Regions from separate parts of the Paenibacillus sp. FSL R5-0486 genome, predicted to be linked through region 2. Evidence: riboswitches for the same ligand, from Rfam matches in the RefSeq annotation. Region 2 holds a riboswitch; each other region holds the start of a gene.
What was found. Region 2 has a riboswitch for thiamine pyrophosphate ahead of MKY01_RS04670 (ABC transporter ATP-binding protein). Riboswitches for the same ligand answer to the same signal wherever they lie in the genome.
Positions count from the first base shown of each region.

Region 1: linked by a shared signal. The riboswitch ahead of MKY01_RS18195 (thiamine phosphate synthase) and the one ahead of MKY01_RS04670 (ABC transporter ATP-binding protein) in region 2 are both predicted to bind thiamine pyrophosphate.
Region 3: linked by a shared signal. The riboswitch ahead of MKY01_RS02415 (ABC transporter substrate-binding protein) and the one ahead of MKY01_RS04670 (ABC transporter ATP-binding protein) in region 2 are both predicted to bind thiamine pyrophosphate.

Region 1 is NZ_CP150237.1:4,099,159-4,104,701, reverse strand. Features, by position in the region: gene MKY01_RS18210 (hypothetical protein) at 1-450, shown strand, start outside; gene MKY01_RS18205 (hypothetical protein) at 437-1,420, shown strand; gene MKY01_RS18200 (ABC-F family ATP-binding cassette domain-containing protein) at 1,559-3,109, shown strand; TPP riboswitch at 3,185-3,294, shown strand; gene MKY01_RS18195 (thiamine phosphate synthase) at 3,521-4,183, shown strand; gene thiO (glycine oxidase ThiO) at 4,201-5,373, shown strand; gene thiS (sulfur carrier protein ThiS) at 5,370-5,543, shown strand, end outside.
Region 2 is NZ_CP150237.1:1,033,737-1,039,279, reverse strand. Features, by position in the region: gene MKY01_RS04685 (copper amine oxidase N-terminal domain-containing protein) at 1-484, shown strand, start outside; gene MKY01_RS04680 (pectate lyase) at 666-1,334, opposite strand; gene MKY01_RS04675 (radical SAM/SPASM domain-containing protein) at 1,682-2,557, opposite strand; TPP riboswitch at 2,775-2,877, shown strand; gene MKY01_RS04670 (ABC transporter ATP-binding protein) at 3,036-3,800, shown strand; gene MKY01_RS04665 (ABC transporter permease) at 3,790-4,617, shown strand; gene MKY01_RS04660 (ABC transporter substrate-binding protein) at 4,785-5,543, shown strand, end outside.
Region 3 is NZ_CP150237.1:504,639-510,181, forward strand. Features, by position in the region: gene MKY01_RS02400 (ABC transporter ATP-binding protein) at 75-983, opposite strand; gene MKY01_RS02405 (ABC transporter permease) at 1,021-1,779, opposite strand; gene MKY01_RS02410 (thiamine-binding protein) at 1,779-2,069, opposite strand; gene MKY01_RS02415 (ABC transporter substrate-binding protein) at 2,294-3,334, opposite strand; TPP riboswitch at 3,641-3,753, opposite strand; gene MKY01_RS02420 (NAD(P)-dependent oxidoreductase) at 3,897-4,652, opposite strand; gene MKY01_RS02425 (VOC family protein) at 4,670-5,056, opposite strand; gene MKY01_RS02430 (hypothetical protein) at 5,231-5,543, shown strand, end outside.

The sequences.
Region 1 (5,543 bases), 3.1 Mb from region 2:
CGTATGGCGGCTGTTCAGAATGTAACACGTTTTGTTGATGCTGTCCGAACAAAAGGGTATATTTCACCTCGAATGTTGGCTGATTTTGAGGAGCAACTGGCCCAGACGGGCAATGTGTATGATGTGTCGATGGAACATTTACATAAGAAATATGTACCTCACTATATAGACCCGATGGACAATAACAGTTTTAACGGGACCTATGAAGTGGTGCAGGATGGATATTATGCAGCTCAGATTCGAGAAAGACTATTCCCATCCTCAGGTGTGATACCGGTTGATGATCCTGGCCGAAGATATACGTTGACGACAGGGGATTTTTTCACCGTGACGCTCCAAAATACAAATCGTACACCTTCCATGCTCATTCGTGAATGGTTGAGTGGCACGGTTCAGGCTTCAGCAGTATTTGTAACATACGGAGGTATGGTCCTCAATGAAGATTACTGAGCTTTCCATTGTATTCGTGCTGATCTTTTTCCCGCTCTTCTGGATCATCTCACTCCATACGCAAGATGCCGAAGAGGCTCAATATCTTGGCCAACGATACAGATCTGCACTTCAAACTGCAGTCATGGATGCAGGTGCAGTGATGCATCAAAATGAGAAGCAAAATGATGAAGCAGGTTATGATTCAACCAAGTTTGTTAAAGCGGACAAAGAGCTTGCCTTGTTGACATTTACGCAGACGATGGCTTTGAATATGGGGATTCAGAATGATCCTGCAGCTATTCGAAACATGTTTAATTACATTCCTGCCGTGGTTATTCTGGATTATGATGGCTATTATATGTTGTCCACAGAAACAGAGTTGACAGGTAACCGTGAAGATTCTTTAAGGCAAGTGTGGAGTCCCAAGAAACCTTATACATATTCAGATTCTAATGGTAACAGTATTAACTTTACACTGGACGACTACGTATATGCCTTTGACGCAAGCGCAGGGAAATGGATTGAGGGATTCCAAAAAGAACTGGCCTCAAGCACACAGATTCCTTTACTTCAGAATACCAGCGTATTTGAGCAAGTTAGACAAAGCCGGATTGTGACTGCTGTACAGGATGATCTGGCTGATGTGATTAACCGCCATAATGAGTTTGCCAGAAAGAACGGTATTTCCTATACGTTTACGATGCCCCTGATTGCGCAGGAAGATTGGTACAACTCCATTAACGATACAGGGATTATGGCCTTTATCCAAGGTATAGGTGTGGGTGACCAAAAGATCAACAATTATGCGATCGGTGGAGGCAGACTTGTGAAGAAAACGGCCATCGTAGGTGGGGTAGATCCTTTAACGGGTATCAAGTACTATTACCCCTCCACATGTGGTAATGGTTACCGTGCTGAAGAGGTGTTTACAGACGCAAGACAAGCAGCTGCACAAGGCAATTTTGAATATAAATGCTCTAATCGTTAGGGTAGCCTGTATGATAAAATCATGTAAGAGGTTCCTGAACTGTTTACATTACTTTCAGAAAAGACGGGACCTGTGCTAGAATAGGGTTTCGGAACAATAACAAAAGTAATGTCTAATAGATAGGAGCAACCTCATCTTATGAGTTTATTGTCAGTAGAGAACGTAAGTCACAATTTTGGAGATCGCACGTTATTTAAAAATGTATCGTTTCGTTTACTTGCCGGAGAGCGCGTAGGACTTGTTGGTGCCAATGGTGTGGGTAAATCCACATTAATGAACATCCTTACCGGTAAATTGCTTAAAGATAGTGGAAAAGTGGAATGGACACCTAAGGTCCGTTATGGATATCTGGATCAGCACACAAAGCTTACCCCAGGCAAAACCATTCGTGACGTTCTTAAAGATGCATTCCTTCCGTTGCTTGAATTAGAAAAAGAAATGATGAATATAACGGACCAGATGGCAGATGCAGATCCAGATAAGCTGGAGCAGTTGCTGGAAGAGATGGGCGATATTCAGGAACAACTGGAACAGGGCGACTTTTATCTGATTGACGTAAAAGTGGAAGAGATGGCCAATGGACTTGGTTTGTCCGCAATTGGTCTGGATCGGGATGTCGCAGCTCTAAGTGGTGGACAACGTACCAAGGTGCTTCTGGCCAAGCTTCTGCTTGAGAAACCTACAGCTCTTTTGCTGGATGAGCCGACCAACTATCTGGATGTAGAACACATTGAATGGTTGTCACGTTACCTGAAGGACTACCCTCATGCGTTTCTTTTAATCTCCCATGACACGGAATTCATGAATGAAGTCGTAAATGTCATTTATCATTTGGAATTTGCCAAATTAACGAGATATGCAGCGAACTATAACAAGTTCCTCGAGATGGCTGATATGAATAAAGCCCAGCATATTGATGCGTACGAGAAGCAGCAAGAGTACATCAAGAAGCAGGAAGATTTCATTCAGCGTAACAAGGCACGTGCTTCAACTTCTGGTCGAGCGAAGAGCCGGGAGAAGCAACTGGACAGAATTGAACGTATTGATCGTCCAGATGAAGCGGCCAAACCAACGTTCAAATTCAAGGATGCCCGCGCGAGCAGCAAAACGGTCTTTGAGGGCATTGATTTTGAAATTGGATATACGTATCCTTTGCTGCCTAAAATGACAATGACAATTGAACGTGGTGAAAAAATTGCCATCGTAGGTTGTAATGGTGTGGGTAAATCAACACTGCTGAAAACCATCCTGGGAAAAATATCTCCACTCAGTGGAAAGACTTTCTTGGGCGATTATCTCGAAACGGCCTATTTTGAGCAGGAAGTTCGTGCTGGGAATATCACGCCGATTGAGGATGTCTGGAATGAGTTTTCACATTTGACCCAGAATGAGGTCCGGGGTCATCTCGCTCGCTGCGGGTTGAAAAATGAGCACATTACCCGTCCGCTTAACATGCTGAGTGGTGGAGAGCAAGCCAAGGTTCGTCTATGCAAACTCTTGATGCGTGAAAGCAACTGGATTCTATTCGATGAGCCGACGAACCATTTGGATGTCACAGCTAAAGCTGAGTTACAGCGTGCCTTGCAAGAATTCAAGGGAACGGTGTTGCTGGTATCTCATGAACCTGATTTCTACGAGGGTTGGGTTACCAAAACATGGAATGTTGAAGAATGGTCTGAGAAAAACTAGACAATTCAAGCAACGCTTAATAGAAATGAACGGTGACAAAAAAATCCTTCTATGGTAACATAGGCTACAACTTCATATGAACACTAGGGGGGCCGCACGATGTGGCTGAGATGGAAGAATGCGATTCCGGACCCTTTGCACCTGATCTGGATCATACCAGCGTAGGGAAGTGGCGAGCGCGTTTCAGTGAATGACGTGAGCAAACGGCAATTCGAAAGAATTCAACCGTCTTGCTTAGTAAATTGAAACATGCAGTTGCGTGTATAACGTTATGGCTATAAGGTCTATAGCTTTATTGCACGAAATGAACTGTATGTATCAGTCAGTCATCTGGTCCTATAATTAATACGCAGCCACTCCCCTACGGGAGTGGCTTTTTTGTGTTTTCATAGCATTCACGCATGGAAGGAGATGAAAAGTACGGTAATTTCTCATGAACGTGTACACGGATCATTTGAACTGCATGTTGTATCTACGGGTGTAGGGAATCAAGCATCTTTTGTAAAAGCTGCAAAGGACGTTTGGCCATGGGTGGACTACATCCATATACGAGAGAAACAACTCTCGTGGCAACAAAAGATCGGTTGGGCTGAAAGTCTGCGTGGTGTTGGCGTTCCGTCTTGTCGCATCGTTATCAATGGTTCAGAGCTGCCTTCACAGAATGACATCTATGGCGGTGTACATTGGGGGCAAGATGCGATACGTAACTACAACCCTGCTGTTATAAGCAATGTCCAGCGAATTCGTCTGGGTGTATCTGTTCATTCAATCGATGAGGCAAAAATCGCTGAAGAACGGGGAGCCGATTACCTTTTCTTCGGGCATGTCTACTCAACCAACAGTAAGCCTGATCTTGAACCAAGAGGATTATATGCTCTGGCTGAAGTGTGCTCTGGTGTCTCCATTCCTGTCATGGCGATTGGGGGCATCGAACCGGGAAACATTCACGCTATTCGCTCTGCAGGCTCACAGGGAGTCGCTGTGATTTCGAATGTATGGGCGAGCGATTCCCCGGATCGGGCCGCTGAATCATTAAGGCAGGCTATCGTTGCTACAGAAAGTTTGAGCCGCTGAATCAAGGAGATGAGAGGATGAAAAAGATCATTACTGATAGACCGGATAAGATTTATGCAGAAACGATTATTGTAGGCGGAGGCGTTGTTGGATGTGCCATTGCGTATGAGCTTGCTTCCCATGGACAGGATGTGCTGTTACTGGAGCGTTCGACGATTGCAGGAGGCACTTCTTGCGCAGCGGCTGGGATGCTGGCAGCAGACAGTGAGGATTTTGCTCATCCTTTGATGGCTAAGCTCGCCAGGCAGAGTAGACAGTTACTTATCGAGCAACAGGTGCTAATGGCTACACTCAGTGAGGTAGAGACTGGCCTGCAACGCCAGGGATTCCTAACTCCTTTTCGTTCATACAGTGAATTAAGTAGCTATAAGAACAATCGGAAGTCTGCGTTGTCTGCTTCTGCTGATGAGGTGTGGTGGGACCGTTCCGTTGTGCAACAGGAGGCATCATGGCTTAACAGAGATACATATGGAGCCTACTACAGACCTTACGAGAGTGAGATTCTTCCAGTCCATCTAACGAAGGCATATGCTGAATCCGCTCAAGCATTGGGAGCACGGGTTATGGAGGACATACAGGATATACGTGTGCAAGCAAACGAACACGGCGTGCAGGGGATCACCACATCGATCGGTGAGATGAAATGCAAACATGTCATTATAGCGGCTGGATTACAGAGTGAAGAGTTGATGAGACATGTGAATCTGAGCTTGCCTGTGTGGTCGGTAAAAGGTGAAATAGCCGCCGTTCAGTTCTCAGATGAACATGCAGGGTACGGACCTGATAGAACGGTGTATGCAGAGGATATCTATATTGTTCCCAAAGCCAATGGAGAGGTTTGGCTTGGGGCAACCAGTCTGCCAGGCAGAACGGATTTGAACGTTTCTGTACAGGGTGTTCAGAAGCTGCTAACAGCGGCTACCCACTGGGTGCCTGGGATGAAGGAAGCACAATTTATACGAGCGTGGGCAGGCGTAAGACCGGCAACTCCCGATGGACTGCCTTATATAGGTGCTTGCAAGAGTATACCTGGGTTGTTTGCCGCCTTTGGACATTACCGCAACGGTATCTTGCTTAGTGCGATAACAGGCAGGCTTATCGCTGAGTTGCTCGCTGGCAAAAGCTCAGAAGAACTCGGAATTGAGGCGCTGAGCCCTGAGCGATTGAACAGAAAGGGAGTGGTGCAGTGAATATCATCGTTAATGGTCAACGGATGGAGATTGAAGACAGATTGAATCGTGTGGATAAATTACTCCAATCTTTTGATTTGCAAGTCAAGACTGTAGTTGTAGAGCTGAACAAGCATATTTTAACCCGTGAGTATCATGAAACGACGGCATTAAGAGAAGGCGATCGAATC
Region 2 (5,543 bases):
TGCTACGATTGTAAAAGAATATAACAGTTCCGATCTGACTGTGGCGCGTGAAGCCGCACTGCATCTGCCACGCTTCTCTGAACTGGGACAAGCACGTCTGGACATTCGCAACCCTTTGGGTCCAGTGGATTCATCCATTGAATACATTTTTGAACAAGACAAAAAAGATCGTTTCTTCGTTGTTGAGGATAACGATCTGATCAGTTATTATATCCTTAAAAATGGAAGTGCACTGCTACAATGGCAGGCTAACATCAGCAAAAATGCCGGAACCATCGGTGACCTGTTCTTTATTAAAAACAAAGCCGTTGCTGAAGCAGGGACTCGTCCTTCCGTAACAGGTCAAACACTCGTATCATTTAAGTACTCTCGCATGCTTGAAGAAACCTCTTACGAAATCATGAACAAATTGGACTCTATTGATACCGGTTCTGTTGTCCCCGAGAAAGGCAAAGTCATCGTTGAAGTTCCGGGAGAGCAATAATTTGAGCATCCTCTATAAAACATTGCTCAGCAGAACTATACTATGACATCTGCATTACAAAGAGCGTCCCACAAAGTCATTGTAACAATGACCTTGGAACGCTCTTTTTGGCGTTATATTTTAACTTCAAATTACAAGCAGAGCTTAAACTTTTACCAACTCCAGCGATTCAATCTTCTGTCTAATATTGCGTGTTCCCAGACTGGCTCGTTTTCCCTGAAGCAAACCCCTTGAACAACGTTGGTACTTTGGAATAACGGGTATTCGTAATTTTCCCTTGTGATGTGCTGCTGTCTGTACGCATAATCGAATCTTTTACATTGGAAATGTTGGAGTTATCCAGCGTCATGTTAACTGCAAAGGAAGTTCCACCATTTTGGCGAACCAGTTTGCCAATATCATCTGCACGGAAATTTTTGATGTTAATTGTTCCAGCTGCATTCATCTGGAACACTTTATCATAAGCCTTATACGCTGCCCCACCGGTAATGTTAACCGTTCCGGCAGACTTCAATGTCAGTGCATCCTCGCCCACGTCCTGCCAGACCACATTCGATATATTACAGTTGCCATAACAGTGAACACCATCAGCAGCTGGTGATCCAATGTTTACGTTTTTGAGCGTGGCCCCTGCCTCCAGACGGAAGACTGGCTTCTGATTTTCTGCTTGAGATCCGTCGCCCAGTGTGGAAGGATTGGCTACAAATGTTTTACCTTGGCCGTCATAGGTCGTGCCCTTTGGAACCACAATGGTTGAATTTACAACCGTAGGCGCAGCCGCAGCCGGAACTGCACCAAATATAGAAGCAACCAAACCAGCGGACAGTAACAACGTCAACATTTTTTTCATAACTTTATTCCTCCCTTATTCTCTCGTTTTTTGGTAGTGTACAGCCTGGGCTTGTACTGGAAGATCTTCAGAGGTGCACCTCTGTCCGATCTACAACCTAATCTTACCAAATAAGGGAGGTAACTAGAATAATCATTAGATCAGATATATCATGACATCGTACAATCCCTGTCATATCGGCATTTTTTGCATGCTAGGTCTCTCAAGCAATATGCTCATATCAACCTCTGGTATGCTCATTTGTAACGTATATACCCCTCACTTAATCCCCGATAACAAAGAAAGACCACTGCATTTGTCTCCAAATGTGTGATCTTGAATGGCTTCTGGCTTGCTGATATAAGATATCAGGCTCCAAATCTCTGACGATAACCGCACTTTCTACACAACTCTTCTACAGCTTCGCGTTTGGAGAAGCCATATACCAGATTGTTCGCTCGCTCACCCTCAATAATCTCCGAGAATGACTTCTCGTGCACATTACCAAGGTTAATCACACCCTCGCCATCGAGACAGCATGGAACCACCGTTCCATCTACAAGCACAGCTGCCTGACCGCGAAGTGCATGGCAAAAGCCTTTACCGTCATCTTCAGGTGCATCCAGACTTGGCCACTGGAACTCATGGTCCTGATTCAGGTATACATTCGGGGCAATTTTGACCCCGCTGCCTGGAACTACTTTTTCCTCAATGCGGAAGTCCAGATTAAACTCACGTTCCAATACTTCAAGGGTCTCCCGATTTCGATTCATCTGAGCATTTGTGAAGTTATCCTGTGTCAGATTCCACAACCGGAATGAAATGATGACATTGTGCTTAACGGCCTCGTGTACAAAGGACAAAATATGACGCAGATACCCGTCACGATCTGTTGAACCTTCATGCCCATCGAAGCTGTGCAGGGAGAAATTCATCTGCCGCAGCGCCGGTTTGCCAAGCAATTTATGCTGAGTCTTGGGCAGCAGTGTACCATTCGTTGTAATGTTCACCTTGAGTCCCTTCTCATGTGCGGAATCGAGCAACAGATCTATTTTGGGATGCAACAAGGGTTCACCTTTGACATGTAAGTAAATATGATTGGTGTGTGGTTTAACTTGATCCAGTATATTGTTGAAGACTTCAGGGTCAATGAATCCTTTGGCACGCTGTGTCTGCGGACAGAAGCTGCATGCCAGATTGCAGATACTCGTGATCTCAATATATACTTTTTTGAACGTTTTCAACTCGGGTCCCCATTCTGCCTAGGAGGGAGAACAATCCCACCTGCATTTGTGATCCGGCCAATATGCGCCACCACTATTATATCGGGTTAGGGAGCCCAGGTAAATTGTTCAGTTGTTCGGGTATGACTCCAAGTTCATCTCAAGAATTCTATCATGCTGCCTCTTTACAGTTCATGTTCGATTGATATATGCTGAACACACAACTGCATATCTTGAACTTTTGCACTAGGGGAGCCTTGCGGCTGAGACGAATATGACTATTCGGACCCTTTGAACCTGATCTGGATCATACCAGCGGAGGGAAGTGGAGCGGCCTTTTAGTAAGCGGAATTTTTTCATGTATGTGAAGATAAATTGCGGATTTAACTTACAGACCCACTCATTTCTCCGGAAATGGGTGGGTCTTTTTTGTTCCTTTTGCAGAGTATAGGATGCCGTTGTTATTGCAGTAGTCTGACATCAAGGGGGTGAGGATCAGATGGATAACCATGTAACCATTCACAACGTAAGCTTTGCTTTTCCCGAAAAAAAGGGTTCCCCTGTGCTCTCCAATGTGTCGCTTCAGGTTCAACAAGGAGAATTTGTCTCGCTCATCGGCTCCAGCGGATCAGGTAAAAGCACGCTCTTCAAGCTGCTCGCAGGCTTGCATGAACCAACCGTTGGCACCATCGATATAGCTGATGTCCCGCAAGGACAACGGCTCGGACGAGTCGCCTATATGCCGCAGAAAGATCTGCTGTTATCCTGGCGTACCGTCATGGAGAACTGCATGCTACCTGCCGAGCTTGCACCAGGCCGACAGGATAAGGACAAACTACGAGCCGATATCATCGCAGGATTGGCAAGGTTCGGCTTGTCCGGTTATGAACATTCCTATCCGGATGAGTTATCCGGCGGCATGCGGCAGCGGGTGGCATTGCTTCGTACCTTGCTTACAGGCGGGCAGCTCATGTTGCTGGATGAACCCTTCGGTGCACTCGACGCATTAACCAAACGAGAAATGCATCGCTGGTTGCTGGAGCTGTGGGAGAGCTTTGGCCAAACCGTGATGTTCATTACACATGACATCGAAGAAGCCCTGCTGTTAAGTGACCGTATCATTCTGTTAACTCCAGGAGGGCAAGGTCAGCAGTTGCAGGAGATGACGGTTCCTTTACCACGCCCAAGGCATTCGGACATGATCTACGAACCGGCTCTCGTGCAGATGAGGCAACAACTGGAGGAACAATTGCATGCACGATAGAGCTGAGGTTAGCGTCTGGACGTGGTGTTTAAAGTGGCTCTCGAGGTCGTTTTCCCAATATGGTCTGTTCATTATGCTCATGTTCTTATTACTGGCGATCTGGGAAGTGATTGTGCGTATGGGATGGGTGCCCTCCTTCATCATTCCTGCACCCACGGCCATCGTAAGCTCACTGGTTGAGCATCGCCGTCTGCTGTTGACCATCCATCTGCCTGCTACCTTTATGGAGGTTGTTGTTGGTTTTGTCTTGTCCATAGTGACTGGAATTACGCTGGCAACAGGCATGCATATGAACCGATCGATTGAAAGGGCATTGTATCCCTTCATCGTGATCAGTCAGACCATACCGTTGATTGCCTTGTCCCCCGTATTTATCCTGTGGTTTGGTTACACGTTGTGGAGCAAAGTCGCCGTGGTATTTTTAATCGCATTCTTCCCCATTGTGGTCAGTACCTACGATGGACTCCGCCAAGGCGATCCAGAGCAGCGTGAACTGTTGCTCACCATGGGCGCCAGCAAGTGGGATATTTTTTGCAAACTCCAGGTTCCGCTGGCACTTCCCTCTTTTTTCTCGGGGCTAAAGATGTCTGTGGTGTACTGCGTGGTTGGGGCAACGATTGGCGAATGGCTCGGTGGTAGCAAAGGTCTAGGGTACTTCAGCCGTCGTATGTCCAGCAACATGAACACGGATGCGATGTTTGCCGCCATTTTGCTGTTATCCCTGCTTGGGATCGTTTTGTTTGTACTGATTACCTGGCTGGAGAAACGGTTTAGCATACGGCGTCATCGTCATGGAGGCAAAAGAAAGGTTGGATAATACTTAGACAGAAATTAGATGTAAATACAGTAGTTACAATCTTCAAAACAAAACATATCTTATGCACAATTTCAGCAACATCTTCAATCAGTTCATTGTCACATTATCGTTAACATGCTGTTGCCCATTTTCTACAAATCAAAACGATGAAATGAGGAACTTCATTTATGAATAACAAAGGTATATACTCCCTGCTTCCCATCATACTCATTAGCCTTTTGCTGATCGTTAGCGGATGCAGCACCACAGACAATAGCCAAAATACGCCAACAACAGATTCGGCAACCAATACACAGCAAACAGATCCGTCTGCAACCGAACCTGCATCAGACGCCAAAGATAAACTGTCTATCATGCTCGACTGGTACCCGAATGCAGTACACTCCTTCATCTATGTGGCTCAGGAAAAAGGATACTTTGCAGACCAAGGTCTGGATCTCGATATTCAGATGCCTGCGGATACCAATGATTCGCTCAAACTTGTTGCTGCCGGAAAAATTGATCTGGCCCTAAGTTACCAGCCCCAAATCTTGCTCGCGCGTGGCGAGAACATTCCTGTACGTTCCATTGCTGCTGTTGTTCGGCACCCGCTTGTGCATCTGTTGACCGAAGCGAATGGCAACGTAAGTTCACCCAAAGATCTTGAAGAAAAGACTGTTGGTTATTCCTCCATTCCTCTGTACGAAGCGATGGTACGCACGATGATCAGTAAGGATGGCGGCAATCCCGACAACATAAATCTGGTCGACGTTGGGTTCGATCTGATTCCTTCGCTGGCTTCCGGACAAGCGGATGCGATTATGGGTGGTTTTATTAACCATGAACAATTGATTTTGGAGAAAGAAGGACATGCCATGAAATCGATTAACCCCGTCGATTATGGTGTGCCTGATTATTATGAATTGGTCCTGACTGCAAGTGAAGCT
Region 3 (5,543 bases), 530 kb from region 2:
CTAACTATGTTACGCAGAATTTCTTATGGCGGATCACCCATTAAAGGAAATAAATAACTTAAAAACCCGCACTATCAAGATAGGCGGGCTTTCTGCTGTTCTTCTCGCATCCACTGTGCAATCTGCCGTTTACGCTCCAGGAAAGCGGATTCCTCCGTAATTTCTTCTCGTCTTGGGCGATCAAAAGGAACATGTACCTCGTGCAACACCGTTGCAGGTCGGTTGGATAATACATAGACCCGATCTGCAAGTAGCAATGCTTCTTCGATATTGTGGGTGATGAACAGCACCGAGCGGCGGTTCTGTTCCCAGATATCGAGCAACCAGCGTTGCATGTCGCTACGTGTCAGTGCATCCAGTGCGCTGAAAGGTTCGTCCAGCAGCATGAGTTCCTGCGGACTGAGCAGGGCACGCAGAAATGCAGCACGCTGCTGCATTCCGCCCGACAGCATATGAGGATAGGCCTGCTCGAACCCGGCAAGACCCACGCTGCTTAACCACTTTCGAGCCTCTGCAAGTGCTTCGGCCCGAGGTGGAGCACTTGAAGCTACTTCACCAGCAAGCAGTACATTATCTTCAATGGTGCGCCACGGGAAAAGAGCAGGCTGTTGGGGCATATAACTGATCTTGCCACGCTGTCCCGTTACATTCTGACCGTTCATAAGCACTTGGCCTTCCTGTGGCTTCAGCAGACCGCCGATGATATGGAACAGGGTGCTCTTGCCACAGCCAGAAGGTCCAACGATAGCAACAAACTCGCCTTGCTCCACAGTCAGGGACAGGCCGTTCAGAACCGGTAGCTTGCTACGCCGTTCACGGAATGATGCATGAACATTAACAACGTCCAGTGCAGGTGGAACCGGAGCAGGAGTCGTGTTGGCAGGTCGATCAGGCGTAGCCGAGTTAAACTTTTCACCGTGCGTTGGCTCCATTACACTTGCTCCTCGTCCAGGCTGGACTTGTTCATCCTGTTGCAGATTCATATGGTCATCACTTCCTAATATACAGATTACTTCTTTACTACCGCTTTTGTGGCCGCCAGCGCACGAGCAGCTTCTCCAGCAGGGCAATGAACAGGAAGAGCAGCAAGCTGAGCGCGACAATAATCATGATCGCCACGAATAGGCGGTCCGTACGATAAGCCGACTTTTGCAACATCATATAATAACCAATACCCTTGTCTGCACCAATCCATTCGGCGATGATGGCGCCCATCACGCTATAGGTAGCGGCGATTTTGACACCGGAGAACACGGATGGCAGCGCATGGGGGAGCTCCAGCTTCCAGAAGATCTGATGACGTTTCGCACCAGCCATGCGCATATAGTTCATCATCGCCGCGTCAGTACGGGTCAAGCCATCCATGGCCGCCACTGCAACGGGGAAGAAGCAGACCAGAATGATTGTAATCAGCTTGGGCAGTAGCCCGAATCCGAACCAGATTAACAGGAGCGGCGCGAGCGCGATGGTCGGAATATTTTGACTAAGAATAAGTAAAGGATACAGGGCTGACTTGAGAAAAGGGACCAAATGCAGTACCATCGCAATCAGTAATCCAACCGCTGTTCCAGCGGCGAATCCAATCAGCGTTAACTGAATGGTTGCGGAAGCGTGCATGCCAAGCCGTTCGGCCTGGGTTGCCGCTTCGCGGGCGATGTCGGACGGTGAAGGCAGCATCCATTTCTCAATATGGAAGAGGGAGACGGCTCCCTGCCATATCGCTATAAAGAGAATAACCGCCACAATGGGCGGCCATACACTTTTGAAATAGGCAGGCATTAGCGATACTTCTCCGTCAGGGTATCCATGCTGAAGCCGGTAGGGCTATGGGCGATTTTGATCTGGGAGATGATGCTTGGGCTGCCAGCCTCCACGAGTACCTCGTGCATTTTACGGACAACTTCCAGCAGTTCCTCTAGTTCCCCCTCCATCGTGGTGTCGAGCGCGTTCACCTGATATTTCAGGCCGGATTGCTGAATAACTTCAATGGCGCGATCAACGTAAGGATAAGAGTTCTCGCCATTTGGCGTTTTCGGGATAACCTGAATACTAAGTAGTGTGCTTGCCATGAGAGATCACGGCTCCTTTCGTGATATATAAAATGAACTAATGACTGTTACACTTGCCACTTCGATGACAGAATAACCTTCCAATCGCTGTTATCCCCAGATTTTTTTGATTCCCTTTCTCTAAAGGGAAAATCCGGTGATAAAGGCGACCGCTTCGCTTTTTCACGTTATTTCTGTCCTCTCCGTCCTCGTGTAAAATTTAAGTTCGTTTTATATGAGAAATTTTATTGGGGTAAGAACTCGTTCGTATATGCCGTGCTCACATCGATCTGTTCATCCAGCAGTTTTTTGCTAAACATCCAGTCGGTGTAGTTCTGCCACACTTCCTGTTTTTGCTCACCCCAGCGCGGGGCGTCATCCGTGTATTTCGGACTGAGCCATTTCTGGCTTGCCAGTACGAGGTCCTTGTCCAGATCCGGTACGGCCTTGATCAGAATGTTTGCTGCGTCTTCGGGATGATCAATTGCGTATTGATACCCTTCGGAGGTGGCTTTCAGGAATGCTTTCACCAACTCAGGGTCGTTTTGGATCGTCTGCTCGTTTGTTACGAGGACAGGCGTGTAGTAATCCAATGCATCTGAATAATCCTTCACATATAACATGTCGATGGGCTCCCCGCGCAGTTCGGCTTCAATACCCGTCCAGGCGTAGAAAATCCATGCAAAATCAATGTCCCGTTTTACTGCGGTGAAAAAGTCGGCGTCACCCATATTAATGTTTTTGACTTTGGATACATCGGCTCCGTCGCCTTCCATAATGGATTGCATCACGGCTTCTTCGACTGGGGAACCCCAACCGCCATAGGTTTTACCTTCAAAATCTTTCGGTGACTTGATATTCCGATCCGCCGGAGCAGCGAACCCGGATGTATTATGCTGAATAACTGCTGCGATGGATACCAGTGGAACACCCTGTGTGCGGGCTTGAGTTACACTCTCCTGATAACTTACGCCAAAAGGCACTTCATTGGAGGCAACCATTGTATCTGCGCCACCGGCACCTGGTTGTACAATCTCCACGTTCAAGCCTTCGGCCTTATAAAAACCTTGATCTACAGCTGCATACAGGCCTGTATGATTCGTATTTGGTGTCCAGTCGAGCACCACTTTAATATCTTTCAGGGCGGCAGTGTCACCTTCGTTGCTGCTTTCCGTATTTGTGTTGCCGTTCTGCCCAGCTGGGGCAGCTTCTTTGCCACCACATGCGGCTACAGTCACCATAAGCACGCACAAGAGCAACAATCCCATCGTTTTACGCCATTTCATCTGTGGTCTCTCCTTCGGTATGTCCGGCCGATTGGCACGGGGTACTCCTTGGCTTCATATCCAATCATCTTGCATAAATCGACAGATTTATACCAGTTGAGATCCGGATGACGTTATTTTTGAATAAGTAAAACGTCCATCGATGTCATTCAAGGAAGCCAGACTGCGCTTAGCGGCAGTTTTTCTTGCAATATCAGGAAGGTGATGCTTCCAAACTTATACTTTCTGATAGTAACAAAAAAAGCGCCCCGTATTCCGGGACGCGTGCAGGCGTTAGAGAGGTGGCGTTCAGCCATAGGGCTGTGCCATTTCGATATACTCCGATTCCTACGCTGGCATGATCCAGATCAGGTCTAAGGGTTAGTATCTTGGTGGGATACACTCTCAGCCGGCCAATTCCGACTCCCCTGGGAAACTATGAAGTTACGGGCATTACTAGGTGTAATTATAGGCCAGAGGGTAGGACCTGTCCAGTCATGAACTGGATAGGGACACGTATAAGTTATAAACAGGCCGTTATACATATGTATAACAGCCTGTTTGGATGTGTTATTTTCAATAATTATCGTGGGGAATCATATAAGGCAATCTGACTGAGTGCAAAAGCATCGGATTTTGGGTCATAACCTACCTGTTTCTGAGTGGTTTCCAGATTTAATCGTTTAAACCGATTATTCGAGATCCCATGCAGTATGGTGAAGGGTTCCAGATCGGTAGTTGTAATTGCTTTGAACATCAAATCACACAAGTCAGCCGGACTAATATACGCGCTCATATCCCTTGCCTCCAGCACGGGTCCGTCCGGTTGAAAATCATCATATGCACCTATACGTATTGCTACACTTTGTAAACCTTCGGTATACGCAAAATAGGAAGCGAGCGATTCTCCAAAACATTTGCTAACCCCGTACAAATTCCGTGGGCGTGTGGGCATGTCCGGATAGACTTGAGCATCAATGGGATACCCCTCAATCGTCTGTGCACTGCTTGCAAGAATGACTCTTCGTACACTTTGGTCTTTAGCTGCACGGAATACATTAAATGTGCCTTTGATATTGATGTCCAACAACGATTCATAAAATCCGGCATTCGGGGAAGGATCTCCAGCCAGATGTACAACCACATCCATGCCTTCGCAAGCACGCTGACAGGCTTCGGGGTCTGTCACATCCAGTGTCATGATCTCATGGCTGGTCCCTTGATACGTATGCAGTCTGTCGATATTTAAATCCGTTAGTCGCAGGCGAAATGCTTCTGACAAGTGTTGGGACAAGTCACGTCCAATTTTTCCGGCTGCGCCAGTAATTAAAATGTTCATGAAATCAGCTCCAATTCTTAGCGCTGGAAGAACTCAATCCATTCCTTTTCAGGTCCATAGATGAAGAAATAGCGGTAACCGTTAGGCAGTGTGATAATCTCTCCGTCGATAAATTCGGCTTCGGTGGATTGAATGCGTTTGTACTCAGAATCAAGATCATCCACGTGGATCGCAAAATGGTGCACCGTACCTTCAGAAGGCAGCTTGTCGCTGTATCCTTGAATTAACTCAATCTCAGTCTCATTACTTCCATTGAAGCCAAGGAAGGCGAGCTGAATGATACCGTTGGTATGGGTCACCCGGTCTTTCAATTCAAGACCAACGATCTCCGTGTAGAAACGCAGCGTGGTCTCCAGATCACGAACGGCAATGCCGACGTGGTCAATGCGCTTTTGAAAACTCACAATCAAAAACCTCCTTATGTAGTGAATGTTTCTACCATTTTAAGGGATAGCATAGAGCTGTACTACATGGTTGTCAAATCCAATTTTAAATTGGAAAAATCATAATTGTTCACAAAATGTTCACTTATGTGAAGGGTTTCCTCATCTCTATAATTACGAAGGTAAACAGAGAGGATGAGAGAATTGCCAACAAGCAAGAAGGAACAGATTATTTTGGGATTAATGATGTGTACAGGAATGGTCTTGGTCATGATGTTCTTCAATCTATGGCACAGTGGGTTACTCGGCAAGATGTCCCCGCTTGAGATACTGCTTCAATTCATATTATGTTTTGTCATCGCGTTTCTGGTGGAGTCTTTCATTGTTGGCCCTGTGGCGAGAAAGATTGCATTCTCCTTGCCCTTCGACAAGTCCAATAAGATTTTAGGTGTGCTCGTCATTTCATTTTTCATGGTGATTGGCATGGTTCTGATCATGTCCATGTATG